3 regions of the Sporofaciens sp. SGI.106 genome follow, and region 3 is predicted to be linked to each of the others. Evidence: predicted binding sites of a transcription regulator. Region 3 holds the regulator's gene; each other region holds the start of a gene.
What was found. The regulator Rex, encoded in region 3, represses fermentation and respiration genes when NADH is low (regulators of the CRP and FNR family bind a similar motif). The targets are predictions, from matches to a motif close to ATTGTTAANTANTTAACAAT.
Positions count from the first base shown of each region.

Region 1: a site for Rex is predicted at 2,034-2,053, ahead of gap (type I glyceraldehyde-3-phosphate dehydrogenase). Genes of this name have one in related genera too.
Region 2: a site for Rex is predicted at 2,648-2,667, ahead of ACQRCC_RS06500 (iron-sulfur cluster assembly scaffold protein). Genes of this name have one in related genera too.

Region 1 is NZ_JBNPMZ010000014.1:7,687-12,045, reverse strand. It holds gene ACQRCC_RS10635 (MATE family efflux transporter) at 1-232, opposite strand, end outside; gene ACQRCC_RS10630 (MarR family winged helix-turn-helix transcriptional regulator) at 216-650, opposite strand; gene gap (type I glyceraldehyde-3-phosphate dehydrogenase) at 829-1,893, opposite strand; gene ACQRCC_RS10620 (LysR substrate-binding domain-containing protein) at 2,157-3,419, shown strand; gene ACQRCC_RS10615 (hypothetical protein) at 3,400-3,858, opposite strand; gene ACQRCC_RS10610 (hypothetical protein) at 3,867-4,049, opposite strand; gene ACQRCC_RS10605 (carboxymuconolactone decarboxylase family protein) at 4,264-4,359, opposite strand, start outside.
Region 2 is NZ_JBNPMZ010000006.1:78,366-82,724, forward strand. It holds gene ACQRCC_RS06490 (GNAT family N-acetyltransferase) at 1-394, shown strand, start outside; gene ACQRCC_RS06495 (DNA topoisomerase III) at 417-2,606, shown strand; gene ACQRCC_RS06500 (iron-sulfur cluster assembly scaffold protein) at 2,712-3,404, shown strand; gene ACQRCC_RS06505 (GGGtGRT protein) at 3,480-4,359, shown strand, end outside.
Region 3 is NZ_JBNPMZ010000001.1:72,851-77,209, forward strand. It holds gene ACQRCC_RS00315 (NADP-dependent isocitrate dehydrogenase) at 1-199, shown strand, start outside; gene ACQRCC_RS00320 (ABC-F family ATP-binding cassette domain-containing protein) at 274-2,226, opposite strand; gene ACQRCC_RS00325 (redox-sensing transcriptional repressor Rex) at 2,362-3,009, shown strand; gene ACQRCC_RS00330 (NAD(P)H-hydrate dehydratase) at 3,121-4,359, shown strand, end outside.

The sequences.
Region 1 (4,359 bases), on a different contig from region 3:
CATTTCCACCCGAACCAAACATAAATCCCACTGATGCAATCATCATAATATAAGGCATAACCAGATTTAGTGATGCAAATGCTGTCTTTCCTACATAATTCGATACAAAAAAGCCGTCTACAATACCGTAGATGGATGTAAAGAGCATGGTACATATTGGTGCAATAACAAATCGAAACAGCTTTTTATACGTGAAATGGTCTGATAGCTGGATGCTATTGTCCCTTATCATACGCTTTTACTTCCTTTTCAAATTGTTCTTTAAACTTTTCAATCAGCTCAAGATATTTCAATCTGTCTTCTTCCGTCCAGGAATCCAAAACACGGTCTTCCATATCAACTAACGGTTTTATCTTTTGAGCAATAATTATTCGTCCTTTATCCGTCATCACTATTTTTTTCGATTTTTCATTTAGTTTTTCCAGAAGGATGATTTCCCCTTTTTCAAGCTTTCTGATAGCAGAATTAAGAGTCTGTTTGCTTAATCCGGTAGCCTTTACAATATCGCTTTGAGTCAACGGTTCCTTCGTGTCATAAAGCATATACATAACCATTGATTCACTGTCTGATAAACCAAGCTTCATACTAATATCATGGTATAATCCATTCAATTCATTATAACTTTTGTTTAATCTATGTCTAATGTCCACAATCTTGTCACCTCGCAGTGGTATTATAGTACGATTTCGGACTACTTTCAAGATTGAAATTACACCTTAATGTATTAACGCCAATGGAATTCCTAACTTGGGGAACTGGCACATGTGGAATCCCCGGCAGGAGTGGTCAATGATGTGAATTATGGTGGGAACACCAGGATAGCCATACTTAATCAATCGTTACATCCGGTTCCGAACATACCGTGCCATGAATTGCTTTCTCATCCTGACGTGCAATATACTGAACCAGACTGATGCACTGATTGGAATAACCCCATTCATTATCATACCACGCTATCAATTTAACAAAGGTCTCATCCAGCATAAGACCTGCCTTCACATCAAACACACAGGTATTGAAATTAGCTCTTATATCACCGGATACAATCTCATCATCATTATATTCAATAATACCCTTCATAGATGTAAGACTGGCATCCTCTACAACCTCACAAATCTGTGCATAGGTTGCAGGTTTGCTCAACTGCATTGTTACATCGATAACAGACACATCATTGGAAGGCACCCGGAAACTCACTCCCGTCATTCTGCCCTGCATCTCCGGCAAGACAAGGCCCACTGCCTTTGCTGCACCTGTCGTGGAAGGAATAATATTATTAAATACAGAACGTCCGGTTCTCCAATCCCGTCCACCGTTTGAATCCACCGGCTTTTGTTTTGAAGTCGAAGAATGAATCGTTGACATCAATGCCCGCTCAATCCCAAAAGCATCGTTAATTACTTTTGTCAGCGGGGCAAGACAATTCGTCGTACAGGAAGCATTAGATATAACTGTCATACTTGGATCATAGGTTTTATTATTAACCCCCATAACGAAAGTAGGAAAATTTTCATCCTTCCCAGGGGCAGTCAAAATCACTTTTTTCGCACCACCATTTAAATGTTTACGACAATCCTCAAGTGTTCTGAATACACCTGTTGACTCAATGATGTATTCCGCTCCGCAAGAAGCCCAATCTATCTGTGCCGGATCCGATTCAGAAAAGACCTTAATGTGTTTTCCGTTAATAACCAGACAATCCTTTTCCGCTCTCACCTTTCCTTTAAAGCGTCCAAAGACCGAATCATATTCCATCTGATAAGCCATACGCTTTACATCTGCATTTCGAAGATTAATTCCACATACTTCAATATCTGTATCTCTTTCCTCCAAAATTCTCATAATCACTCGTGCGATACGTCCAAAACCGTTAATACCAACCTTTACTACCATTTCATACACTCCTTTTTTAATAATGAGTATGAGATTATTTTTCTCATACCTGCCTTCAAATATCTTCATCGACATTATAGAATGACATAGTTCCCGATGTCTAATATGTAAAACGCAACAACAGATATAAGTAAAACGCAATTGTTATAAAAATATCAGGATAATTGCACTTTTATTTGCTCCTTTTTTCAATACATGTTACACTTAAAAAAACATTAATTTTACAACAAACTACATCTGACATTCCATCAGGGAGAGATTATATGAAACGCAATCAATTAGAAATGCTAATAACACTGGAAAAATGTACTACTATGAAAGATGCTGCGAATATTCTGAAAAAGAATCCTTCTACCATCGGAAGAAGTTTGAAAAGCCTGGAAAAGGAACTGGAATGCTGTCTGTTTCAATACTCAAAAAAACAACTGGCTCCTTCCCCGGAAGGAAAAATGATATTGGAGTATGCCCATACATTTACAAAAGTAATTGAAGAAATGAATCATTTTCTTTTTCCTGCATCCTCGCAACCTGCCTATCATAACTGGTCAGAACAGGAAATTGAGCATCTTTTGATGATTCGCAAAAAGAAAAACCTTTCCAACGCTGCCAAAGTACTTTTTGTCAGCCAGCCATCTCTCAGTCAGATGCTCAATACTTTAAACACTTACTGTTCCTTCCCAATCTTTGAAACTGTCAGGAGTGGACTGCATCTCACTATGCAGGGCGAGACATTTTTTCTTTATATCGAAAAAATGCATTCTATTTTTCAGAATATTCATCAAGATCTGGAAGAATTTCAAAATCTCAGACTTGGTACCGTAAAGATAGGTATCCCGATTAATCTGGGAAGCCATCTGATTCCGCTCATTGTGCCGGCATTTTTAAAGCGTTTCCCCGGAATCAAACTACGGATACTTGAAGCTAACTCTCAGAAACTGAAAAATATGTTAAAAGAGAAACAGGTAGATTTTTGCATTTTACACGAAAATACCGACACAGCAATGTCTGGAAAAGAGTCAAGAATTAATAATTATAATGATGATTACATTCGTTATCAGATATGTTATGATGAATCGTTTTTTCTGGTAATACCCAAAAAATGGCGAGAACGTCTTTTATTACCAGAGAATAGGCCACTGGAAGCTCAGGATCTGCTAAAACTGTCACATATACCTTTTGTGCTGATTGCAAAGCGACAGCCTCCGCGAAATGTAATTCAGAGAATTTTTGAAAATGTCCATATTCTAACAGGTGTAGCTTTTAACCCGATTGCATGCTGTTCTGCTAAAAATATGGAAACAATCAAACGCCTTGTACTGGCAGAAACAGGAATTACATTTCTTCCGGAATCTTATATCCATCTGTATTCCGAACAGACCGACCTGATCAGCTATCCTTTATCAGACAGCCTTGAAGGAAAATGGACTATCGCTATTGCATTGCCTCAGGAAACCTCCATGTCCCGAAGTTCAAAAGAGTTTATAGAAGTCATGAAAGAAACCCTTCCTATTTCTGTACAATATTAATAAATGTACAGTCTAAAGATTCAAAACACCGTTTCAGCTTTTTCACCATGAGATTCTTATCAGAATCCTCTACATACACATCACATTTCCCCTTGATACTTCCAAATGTTATCTTTTTCTCCATATTCAGAAGTGCCATCAGATTCTGAAGCATGTGATCTCTTGTAGCATCTTTGTGATATATTTTTATATATGCATATCCAGGATAATCCGTGGAGTCATACATAAGTATCTTGTAATCTTCTACATTGGGAAGTTTCAGAAGTCTATTATATATTCTCTCTGCCTTTTTCTGTTCCTGGATCAGCATAAAATATATAACATTTTCCTGTTCCGGAAGCCTGCGATTTACGTAATTGCGGTATGGTGATTTACGCATATGTTCATATATCTTTCTTTCCGCTTCATTCCGAAGGCCATTATAATAAATGACCAGCATATCATCGATTACCACATTCGCAAAATAACAGACTGCTTCTTCATCCAGTGTTCCTTCAGTTCCTGTATCGTCTGATTGAGCTGAGCGATTAGCTGTGTTTGCGCATTGATTGTAGCATTCAAGGAATCTACAGTTGATGTTAATGAATTAACCTGCTGTAATAACTGCTTGTTCATTTCATCTTTTGTCAATCAGACCACCTTCTCCCGTTAAAATTTGATACTTCTATTTTAACGGGAAATGGGATAAATTGCTGATAATACCCGGATAAAACCCACAAATACTCTGTTATTTGGATAATGGCGAAACAGAAATTTTATTTTCTCTGTTTTGACCAAAAATCAACGTACCCTAAACAGGGGTGTTGAATAGTTACGCAATATTTAAATATAATCAGCTTTCTCCTTATCTTAACCCAGTGTACTCTTCTTCAGATACTGCCTCGCACCACTCATTAGAGCTGTCTACTCCGGGCACCTCAATTGCCAGATGGGAAAACCA
Region 2 (4,359 bases), on a different contig from region 3:
TGAGGGAAGCGAGTCGGATTATCATATGGACTTTCGTACTTTAAATATGAATCTGAAGAATGGAAATGTCTATGAGGTAAAGGACATTGTAGAGCTGAATAAGGATTTTATCGAAGAATGGGCAGAGGAAATGAGAGATGAGGCAGACTCAGAAAAACTTCTTTCTGAGCTCAGTGAGAAAGAAATGAAAGAAGTCCTCTCCGGTGATGATAAAGACGGCGTATATCACGATAATTTTTTCCTGGATTCCGAAGGAATTGAGATTGGTCTGGGATTCCGTTATCCTGCAGATGATAAGAATGATCTGGGCTTTGGCTGGGTAACTGCTCCGTTTGAGATGGATGATATCAGGGAATTCAAGACAGACAGCGACTTCTGGACGCTGATAAAATAGACAGAGCGAGGAACTATCATTTATGAAATCATTAGTAATAGCAGAAAAACCATCTGTGGCGCGGGATATTGCCCGCGTTTTAAAGTGCGGGAAAAATATATCCGGAGCCATTGAGGGGAATCAGTATGTAATTACCTGGGGGCTGGGGCATCTTGTGACTCTGGCAGATCCGGAAGATTATGATAAGAAATATAAAGAGTGGAAGATGGAAGATCTTCCCATGCTGCCGGAGCATTTCCGCTATGAGGTAATCCGGCAGACAGCCAAACAGTATCAGGCAGTGAAAACACAGATTCACCGAAAGGATGTAGAAGAGATCATCATTGCTACCGATGCCGGAAGAGAAGGAGAACTTGTGGCGAGGCTGATTCTTGCAAAAGCAGGAAATAAAAAGCCGATCAAGAGACTCTGGATATCTTCTGTGACGGATAAAGCAATCCGGGAAGGATTCCAGAAACTCAGGAACGGACATGAGTATGACAATCTCTATGATGCGGCTCTCTGCCGTGCGGAGGCTGACTGGCTGGTTGGAATCAATGCCACACGGGCACTTACCTGTAAGTATAATGCCCAGTTATCCTGCGGACGTGTTCAGACGCCAACTCTTGCCATGGTTGCAAAGCGGGAGGAACAGATTCGCTCCTTTGTTCCCCAGAGTTATTATGGGCTTCAGGCAGTGGGAGAGGGACTGACCCTTACCTGGCAGGACAAAAAATCCGGAAGCTGCCGTTCTTTTGATAAAGAGCGGATACAGAAGCTTTACCAGAGCCTGAGAGGAACAGGCGGTACTGTTGAGCAGGTGAAAACAGTGCCAAAGAAGAGCTCTGCACCTCTTCTTTACGACCTTACTGAGCTTCAGAGAGAGGCACACAGGAGATTCGGATTCTCACCCAAGGAGACACTGAATATTATGCAGCGACTCTATGAGAATCATAAGGTACTCACCTATCCCCGTACGGATTCGCGGTATATCAGTACCGATATCCTGCCGACGATCAAAGACAGGCTGGAAGCAGTCAGTGTGGGACCGTACCGGAAATTGGCTTCGAAGGTAATGAAGAAACCTGTTTCCGCAAAGGCGCCATTTGTAAATAATCAGAAGGTTTCTGATCATCATGCCATTATTCCTACGGAGGAAGTACCGGATTTTTCCTGTATGACCAATGAGGAGAGGAAAATCTATGATCTGGCGGTGCGCAGATTTCTGGCAGTTTTATATCCGCCGTTTGAATATGAGCAGACGCAGATACTGGTGAAGATTGGTACGGAGCAGTTTGCGGCAAAAGGAAAAGTGGTAAAGAGTCAGGGATGGAAAGAGGTTTATGATTCTTCCATAGAAGACGAGGATGCAGAGGAAGAGACTTCAGGACTGAAAAATCAGACGCTTCCGGCACTGAAACCGGGAGGACACATGGATATTCTTCGTTTGACTATCACGGAAGGTAAGACGAAACCACCGGCATATTTCAACGAGGGTACACTTCTGTCTGCCATGGAGAATCCTGCGGCATATATGGAAAGCCATGACAAGGCAATGGCAAAGACCCTTGGAGAGACTGGGGGACTTGGAACTGTGGCGACCAGAGCGGACATTATTGAAAAATTATTTTCCGGCTTTTTGTTAGAGAAGAAAGGACAGGAGATTCATCTGACTGCCAAAGCAAAGCAGCTTCTCAACCTGGTTCCGGAGGATCTGAAAAAACCGGAGCTTACCGCCCAGTGGGAGATGGAACTTTCAAGAATCGCAAAGGGACAGAAGAAGCGCAGTGCATTTATGGAAGAAATTGTGGATTACACCGGTGAACTGATCGGAGAAATCCGTCAGGGAGAGGGAACCTTCCGCCATGAGAATCTTACCAATACAAAATGTCCGGTCTGCGGAAAGCGAATGTTGAAGGTGCAGGGGAAGAAGGCGGAGATGCTGGTGTGCCAGGATAGAGAATGCGGACACAGAGAGACTCTTGCCCGGGTATCCAATGCGCGCTGTCCGGTTTGTCACAAAAAGATGATGCTTCGCGGAAAAGGGGAAGCCCAGACCTTCGTATGCTCCTGTGGACATAAGGAGAAACTGACCGCTTTTCAGGAGAGAAGGAAGAAGGAGGGCGCAGGGGTCAGCAAGCGTGATGTTCAGAAATATATGAACAAACAGAAGGATGAACCGGTGAATCTGGCATTTGCGGAAGCATTTTCCAGAATTCATATAAAAAGTTAATTGACGAATATCGACAATTGTGAGAAAATAAGAACAGGTATGGTGTTAAAGTAATAACAAAGCCTTACAGAAATAAAATCATGCATAGTTGAAAGGAGTTTTAAAATGATTTATTCACACGAAGTAGAAATGATGTGTCCGGTAGCTCAGGGTGCAAATCACGGACCGGCTCCGATTCCGGAAGAAGCAAAATGGGTAAAGGCAAAAGAAGTGAAGGACATTTCCGGTCTGACACATGGTATTGGCTGGTGTGCTCCACAGCAGGGAACCTGTAAGCTTACACTGAATGTTAAGGACGGAATTATCCAGGAAGCACTGGTAGAGACAATTGGATGTTCAGGAATGACTCATTCCGCTGCTATGGCTTCTGAAATCCTTCCGGGAAAAACTATATTAGAAGCATTGAATACAGACCTTGTATGCGATGCGATCAATACAGCAATGAGAGAATTATTCCTTCAGATCGTATACGGAAGAACACAGAGTGCATTCTCAGAAGACGGTCTTCCGATCGGTGCAGGTCTTGAGGACCTTGGAAAGGGACTTCGTTCTCAGGTAGGTACAATGTACGGAACACTTGCAAAAGGACCTCGTTATCTTGAGATGGCAGAAGGATATGTAACAGGTATCGCTCTTGACGAACAGAATGAGATCATCGGATATCAGTTTGTAAGTCTTGGAAAATTCACTGACTTTATCAAAGCAGGTGATACACCGAACGATGCATGGGAGAAAGCAAAAGGACAGTATGGACGTGTTGCAGATGCAGCAAAGATTATTGATCCACGTAAGGAGTAGCCGTAATTAGCGGAATACGCACGTATTTGCAAAATGTTACATAGTATATAGAGCTCAAACGAGGAGGACAAGTAAATGGCTTTATTTGAATCATATGAAAGAAGAATTGATAAAATCAATGAAGTATTGGGAAGCTATGGAATCGCTTCCATTGAAGAGGCAGAGAAGATTACAAAGGATGCCGGACTTGATGTTTACAATCAGGTTAAGGGAATCCAGCCAATCTGCTTTGAAAATGCATGCTGGGCATACACAGTAGGTGCAGCAATCGCAATCAAAAAAGGATGTAAGACAGCAGCAGATGCAGCAGCAGCAATCGGAGAAGGACTTCAGGCTTTCTGTATCCCGGGATCTGTAGCTGATCAGCGTAAAGTAGGTCTTGGACATGGTAACCTTGGAAAGATGCTTCTTGAGGAAGATACAGACTGTTTCGCATTCCTGGCTGGACACGAGTCATTCGCAGCAGCAGAGGGTGCTATCGGTATCGCAGAGAAAGCAAACAAGGTTCGTAAGAAACCACTGCGTGTTATCCTGAACGGACTTGGAAAAGACGCAGCAAAGATTATTTCCAGAATTAACGGATTCACATACGTTCAGACAGAGTATGACTATTATACAGGAGAACTGAAAGAGGTTCAGAGAATCGCTTACTCCGATGGTCTTCGTTCCAAGGTTAACTGCTACGGAGCAAATGACGTACGTGAAGGTGTTGCTATCATGCACAAAGAAGGTGTAGACGTATCCATCACAGGTAACTCTACAAACCCGACACGTTTCCAGCACCCGGTTGCAGGTACATACAAGAAAGAATGTATCGAGCAGGGTAAGAAATACTTCTCCGTTGCATCCGGCGGTGGTACAGGACGTACACTTCACCCGGACAACATGGCAGCAGGACCGGCTTCCTATGGTATGACAGATACTCTTGGACGTATGCACTCTGATGCACAGTTCG
Region 3 (4,359 bases):
GACAGGAGCTCTAAGAAAACGTGGTGAGTTGGATGGAAATGCAGAGCTGATGGCGTTTGCAGACCGTCTGGAGAAAGCTACCATTGACACGATCGAAGGTGGCGAGATGACAAAGGATCTGGCGCTGATCACAACGATGGAGAATCCGACGGTGCTGAACAGTGAGGAGTTTATTAAGGCAATTGCGAAAAGATTGTAAGTTAATTGGGGACGTAGCAAAATGCATTTTGCTACGTCCCCAATTAACATTTGCGGTGTACCTTTTTGTTCAGTTTACTCTGCAAGTTCCTCCCAGCGTTCATAAAGCTCAGCCAGTTCATCGGCGATCGCTGCTTTTTCCTGTGCCAGTTCCTGACACCGGACGGAATTAGTGTATACCTCTTCCTGAGCCATTAGTTCATCAATTTCAACATCCCGTTCTTCCAGTTCGGTGATCCGGTTTTCTGTCTTTTTCAGATCGTTCAGGCGTTTTCGTTCTTTCGCCTGCTGTTCTTTTTGTTCCTGCCAGCTCAGCTTGGATTCGGATACGGCAGAAGTGGAGGGATTGGTTGCAGTGACAGCGGCTCTTTTTCCTGAAATACTGGATTCGGAAATGGTCTGACCGGCATAGGCGGCGGTCAGTTCTTCTTTTTTCTCCAGATAGTAATCGTAATTTCCTATATAATTTACAAAGGTCTGGTTCACCAGATCCAGAATTCGTGAGGCGGTCTGGTTGATGAAATAACGGTCGTGGGAAACGTATAACACGGTGCCGGTGTAATCGTTGAGGGCTTTTTCCAGTATTTCTTTGGAAGCTATATCAAGGTGGTTGGTAGGCTCATCCAGAATCAGAAAATTCGCTTCTGAGAGCATGAGTTTTGCAAGAGATACCCGACCTCTTTCTCCACCGCTCAAATCCCCGATCAGTTTAAAGACGTCGTCGCCTGTAAACAGAAATGCTGCCAGCATATTACGAATCTGGGTGTTGGTAAGAGAGGGGTAATCATCGGATATTTCCTCAAAAATGGTCTTGTCCATGTGAAGGACGTGATGCTCCTGGTCGTAATATCCGATTTTGACGTTCGTTCCCAGGGTAAATGTACCGCTGTCTGCCGGAAGTACCTGATTCAGTATCTTGAGCAGTGTGGTCTTTCCCGTTCCATTATCACCGATTATTGCTACGTGTTCCCCGCGTTTAATCTCGAAGCTTATATTGGAAAATAATGTCTGCGGCGGAAAGGATTTGCTCAAATTCTCTACAGAGAGTACATCATTACCGCTTACACAGGAAGGCTCAAGTGTCAGGTGGATTTCACTGTGGATTTCTGCAGGTTTCTCCACCAGAGTCATTTTGTTCAGCATTTTTTCACGGCTTTCTGCCCGCTTAATAGATTTTTCCCGATTGAAGGAGCGCAGTTTTTCGATGACGGCTTCCTGATGTTTGATTTCCTGCTGCTGGTTTAAATATTCTTTCAGTCTGGCATCCCGGATCATCTGTTTCTTCTGTGCGAAGGCTGTGTAATTTCCGGGGAACATCATGATATTTCCCAGTTCGATTTCAATGACCTTTGTTACGACACGGTCCAGAAAATAACGGTCATGGGATACAATGAGAACGGCGCCCGGGTAATTCAGAAGATAAGTCTCCAGCCATGCAATAGAATTCAGATCCAGGTGGTTGGTAGGCTCGTCCAGAAGAAGGACATCCGGGCGTGTCAGCAATAATTTACCCAGCGCGACACGGGTCTTCTGACCGCCGGAGAGGGTGTCGACCGGTTTCCCAAATTCAGACTCTTCAAATCCCAGTCCTTTCAGTACTCCGGTAATCTCGCTTTCGTAAGCGTATCCATTTTCCCGCTCAAAGGTATCTGTCAGCCGATGATAGGTGGTAAGTCTGTCTTCCAGCTCCTGTCCGGACAGAGATGATAATTCCTCTTCAATAGAGCGGATCTGACGCTCCATCTCGATGACATCTGCCTTGGCAGTTTTTACTTCTTCGTAAATCGTATGACCGGTAGTGACTTCCTGGTGCTGGGACAGATATCCGAGAGTCTTTCCTTTGGCAAGAGTGACAGAACCGTCATCCAGGGAAAGTTCCCCCACGATCATCTTAAGAATCGTGGATTTGCCGGCACCATTGAGACCCACCAGTGCTGCTTTTTCGTGTTCTTCTATATGAAAAGAGCCATGTTTTACAATGACTTCTTCTCCAAAAGCTTTTTTGATGTTATGGCATGATAAAATCATGGCATGACCTCCTAAACCTAGTATTACTCACAATAATTATAACGAAATTTATGCAAAATACAACTAAAAGTTTGACTTTGAGTTGACAATTCTATATAATATTATGAAGAGAAACAAATCGGGAAGGTGAGACTAGTGGAAGAAAGAGAAATTTCTCAGGCTGTAATACGAAGACTTCCAAGATACTATCGCTATTTGGGCGAGTTGCTTGAAAATGGTGTAGAACGTATTTCCTCAAATGAGCTGAGTAAGCAGATGAAGGTGACGGCATCCCAGATTCGACAGGATCTGAATAATTTTGGTGGATTTGGACAACAGGGATACGGATATAATGTAAAATATTTATACACGGAGATCGGGAAAATCCTGGGGCTTGAGAAGAACCATAATATGATTATTATCGGAGCCGGTAACCTGGGACAGGCTCTGGCAAATTATGCGGCATTTGAAAAGAGAGGATTTGTTCTGAAAGGGATATTTGATGTAAATCCTACCCTTGCAGGTGTGTCCATTCGTGGTGTTCCGATTCGAATGATGAGTGAATTGAGAGAGTTTATAGGCAAAAATGATATTGAGATTGCCGCACTTACTATACCGAAGGCAAAAGCGATTGACGTTGCAAATGAACTGGTAGAGCATGGAGTCAGAGCAATCTGGAACTTTGCTCATACAGATTTGAATCTGCCGGAACATGTCATTGTTGAAAATGTTCATCTGTCAGAGAGTCTGATGAGGTTATCCTATAATATCAGCCGATATAACGAGGAGCATAAAACAGAATAGAGTGAGTCTTGAAACGAAAGTGGGACGTGTAATGTCGGTCTGTGCTGTGCAGGCTTTCTTTACACGTCTTTTGCGTATAGTCAGGCTGAAAATAAGAGGAGGAAAAGAGATATGATATATTTACCGGATGGAAATCAGATGAAGGAGGCGGACCGCCACACCATCTGTGATCTTGGGATTCCATCTCTGGAACTGATGGAGCATGCAGCAAGAGCCTGTGTGGAAGTTATGGAAGATCGAAAAACAGATCTGTCAGATGTGTGCATTGTGTGTGGCTCCGGCAATAATGGTGGAGATGGATTTGCGATTGCAAGGATGCTGCTGGAGAAAGGATATTCTGTTAAGGCGGTTCTGGCGGGACGCATGGAGAGCAGGACCCCGGAGACAGTGTATCAGATGGATTTGTTTGAAAAAGCAGGAGGAACAGTCAGTGAATGGAAATCCGGAAAATATAGTGTCATAGTAGACGCCTTATTTGGCGTAGGATTGAATAGAGATATAGAGGGAAGATATGGCGAGTTGATTGAAGAGATGAATCAGGCAGAGGCAGTCAGGTTTGCCGTGGATGTGCCGTCGGGAATCAGTGCGGCAGACGGAAGAATACTGGGGCATGCATTTCATGCAGATGTGACAGTAACCTTTCAGAGGGGAAAACTGGGGCTCTATATGGATCCGGGACGGCAGATGGCCGGTGAGGTAATCGTAACGGATATCGGTATCAATACAGAATGCCTGGATGAGGATATTCATACAGTCTGTGCCCTGGAGGAGAAGGATATTAAGAAAATGATGCCGGAGCGCAGGGAAGATTCCCATAAAGGAACCTATGGAAGATTGCTTGTGATTGCAGGCAGTAAGGGGATGGCGGGAGCAGCCTGGCTGAATGCATATGCGGCATATATGACAGGCGCCGGACTGGTGCAGATCTACACGGCAGAAGAAAATCGAATGATTCTTCAGCAGCTCCTTCCGGAAGCAATTATAACGACTTATGATTTGTTCGATGAGAGAGAGTTAATTTCCCTGCTCCGATGGGCAGATACAGTTGTCATCGGTTCCGGAATCGGGACGACAGATCTGGCGAAAAAGCTTCTGCGCACTACCCTGGAGTATGTGGCTGTTCCATGTGTGATTGATGCGGATGGACTGAATCTACTGGCAGAAAATCCAAAATATATGAAAGATCTGAGGGAAAACCAATTTGTATTTACTCCACATATGAAAGAAATGTCCAGGATTTTAAAGAAACCGGTATCGGAACTCAGGGAGAATAAAAGAGAAATGTTGGAGGAGTTTGTGAAAAACTATCCGGTCACCTGTGTGCTGAAGGATGCCCGAACTCTCACGGCA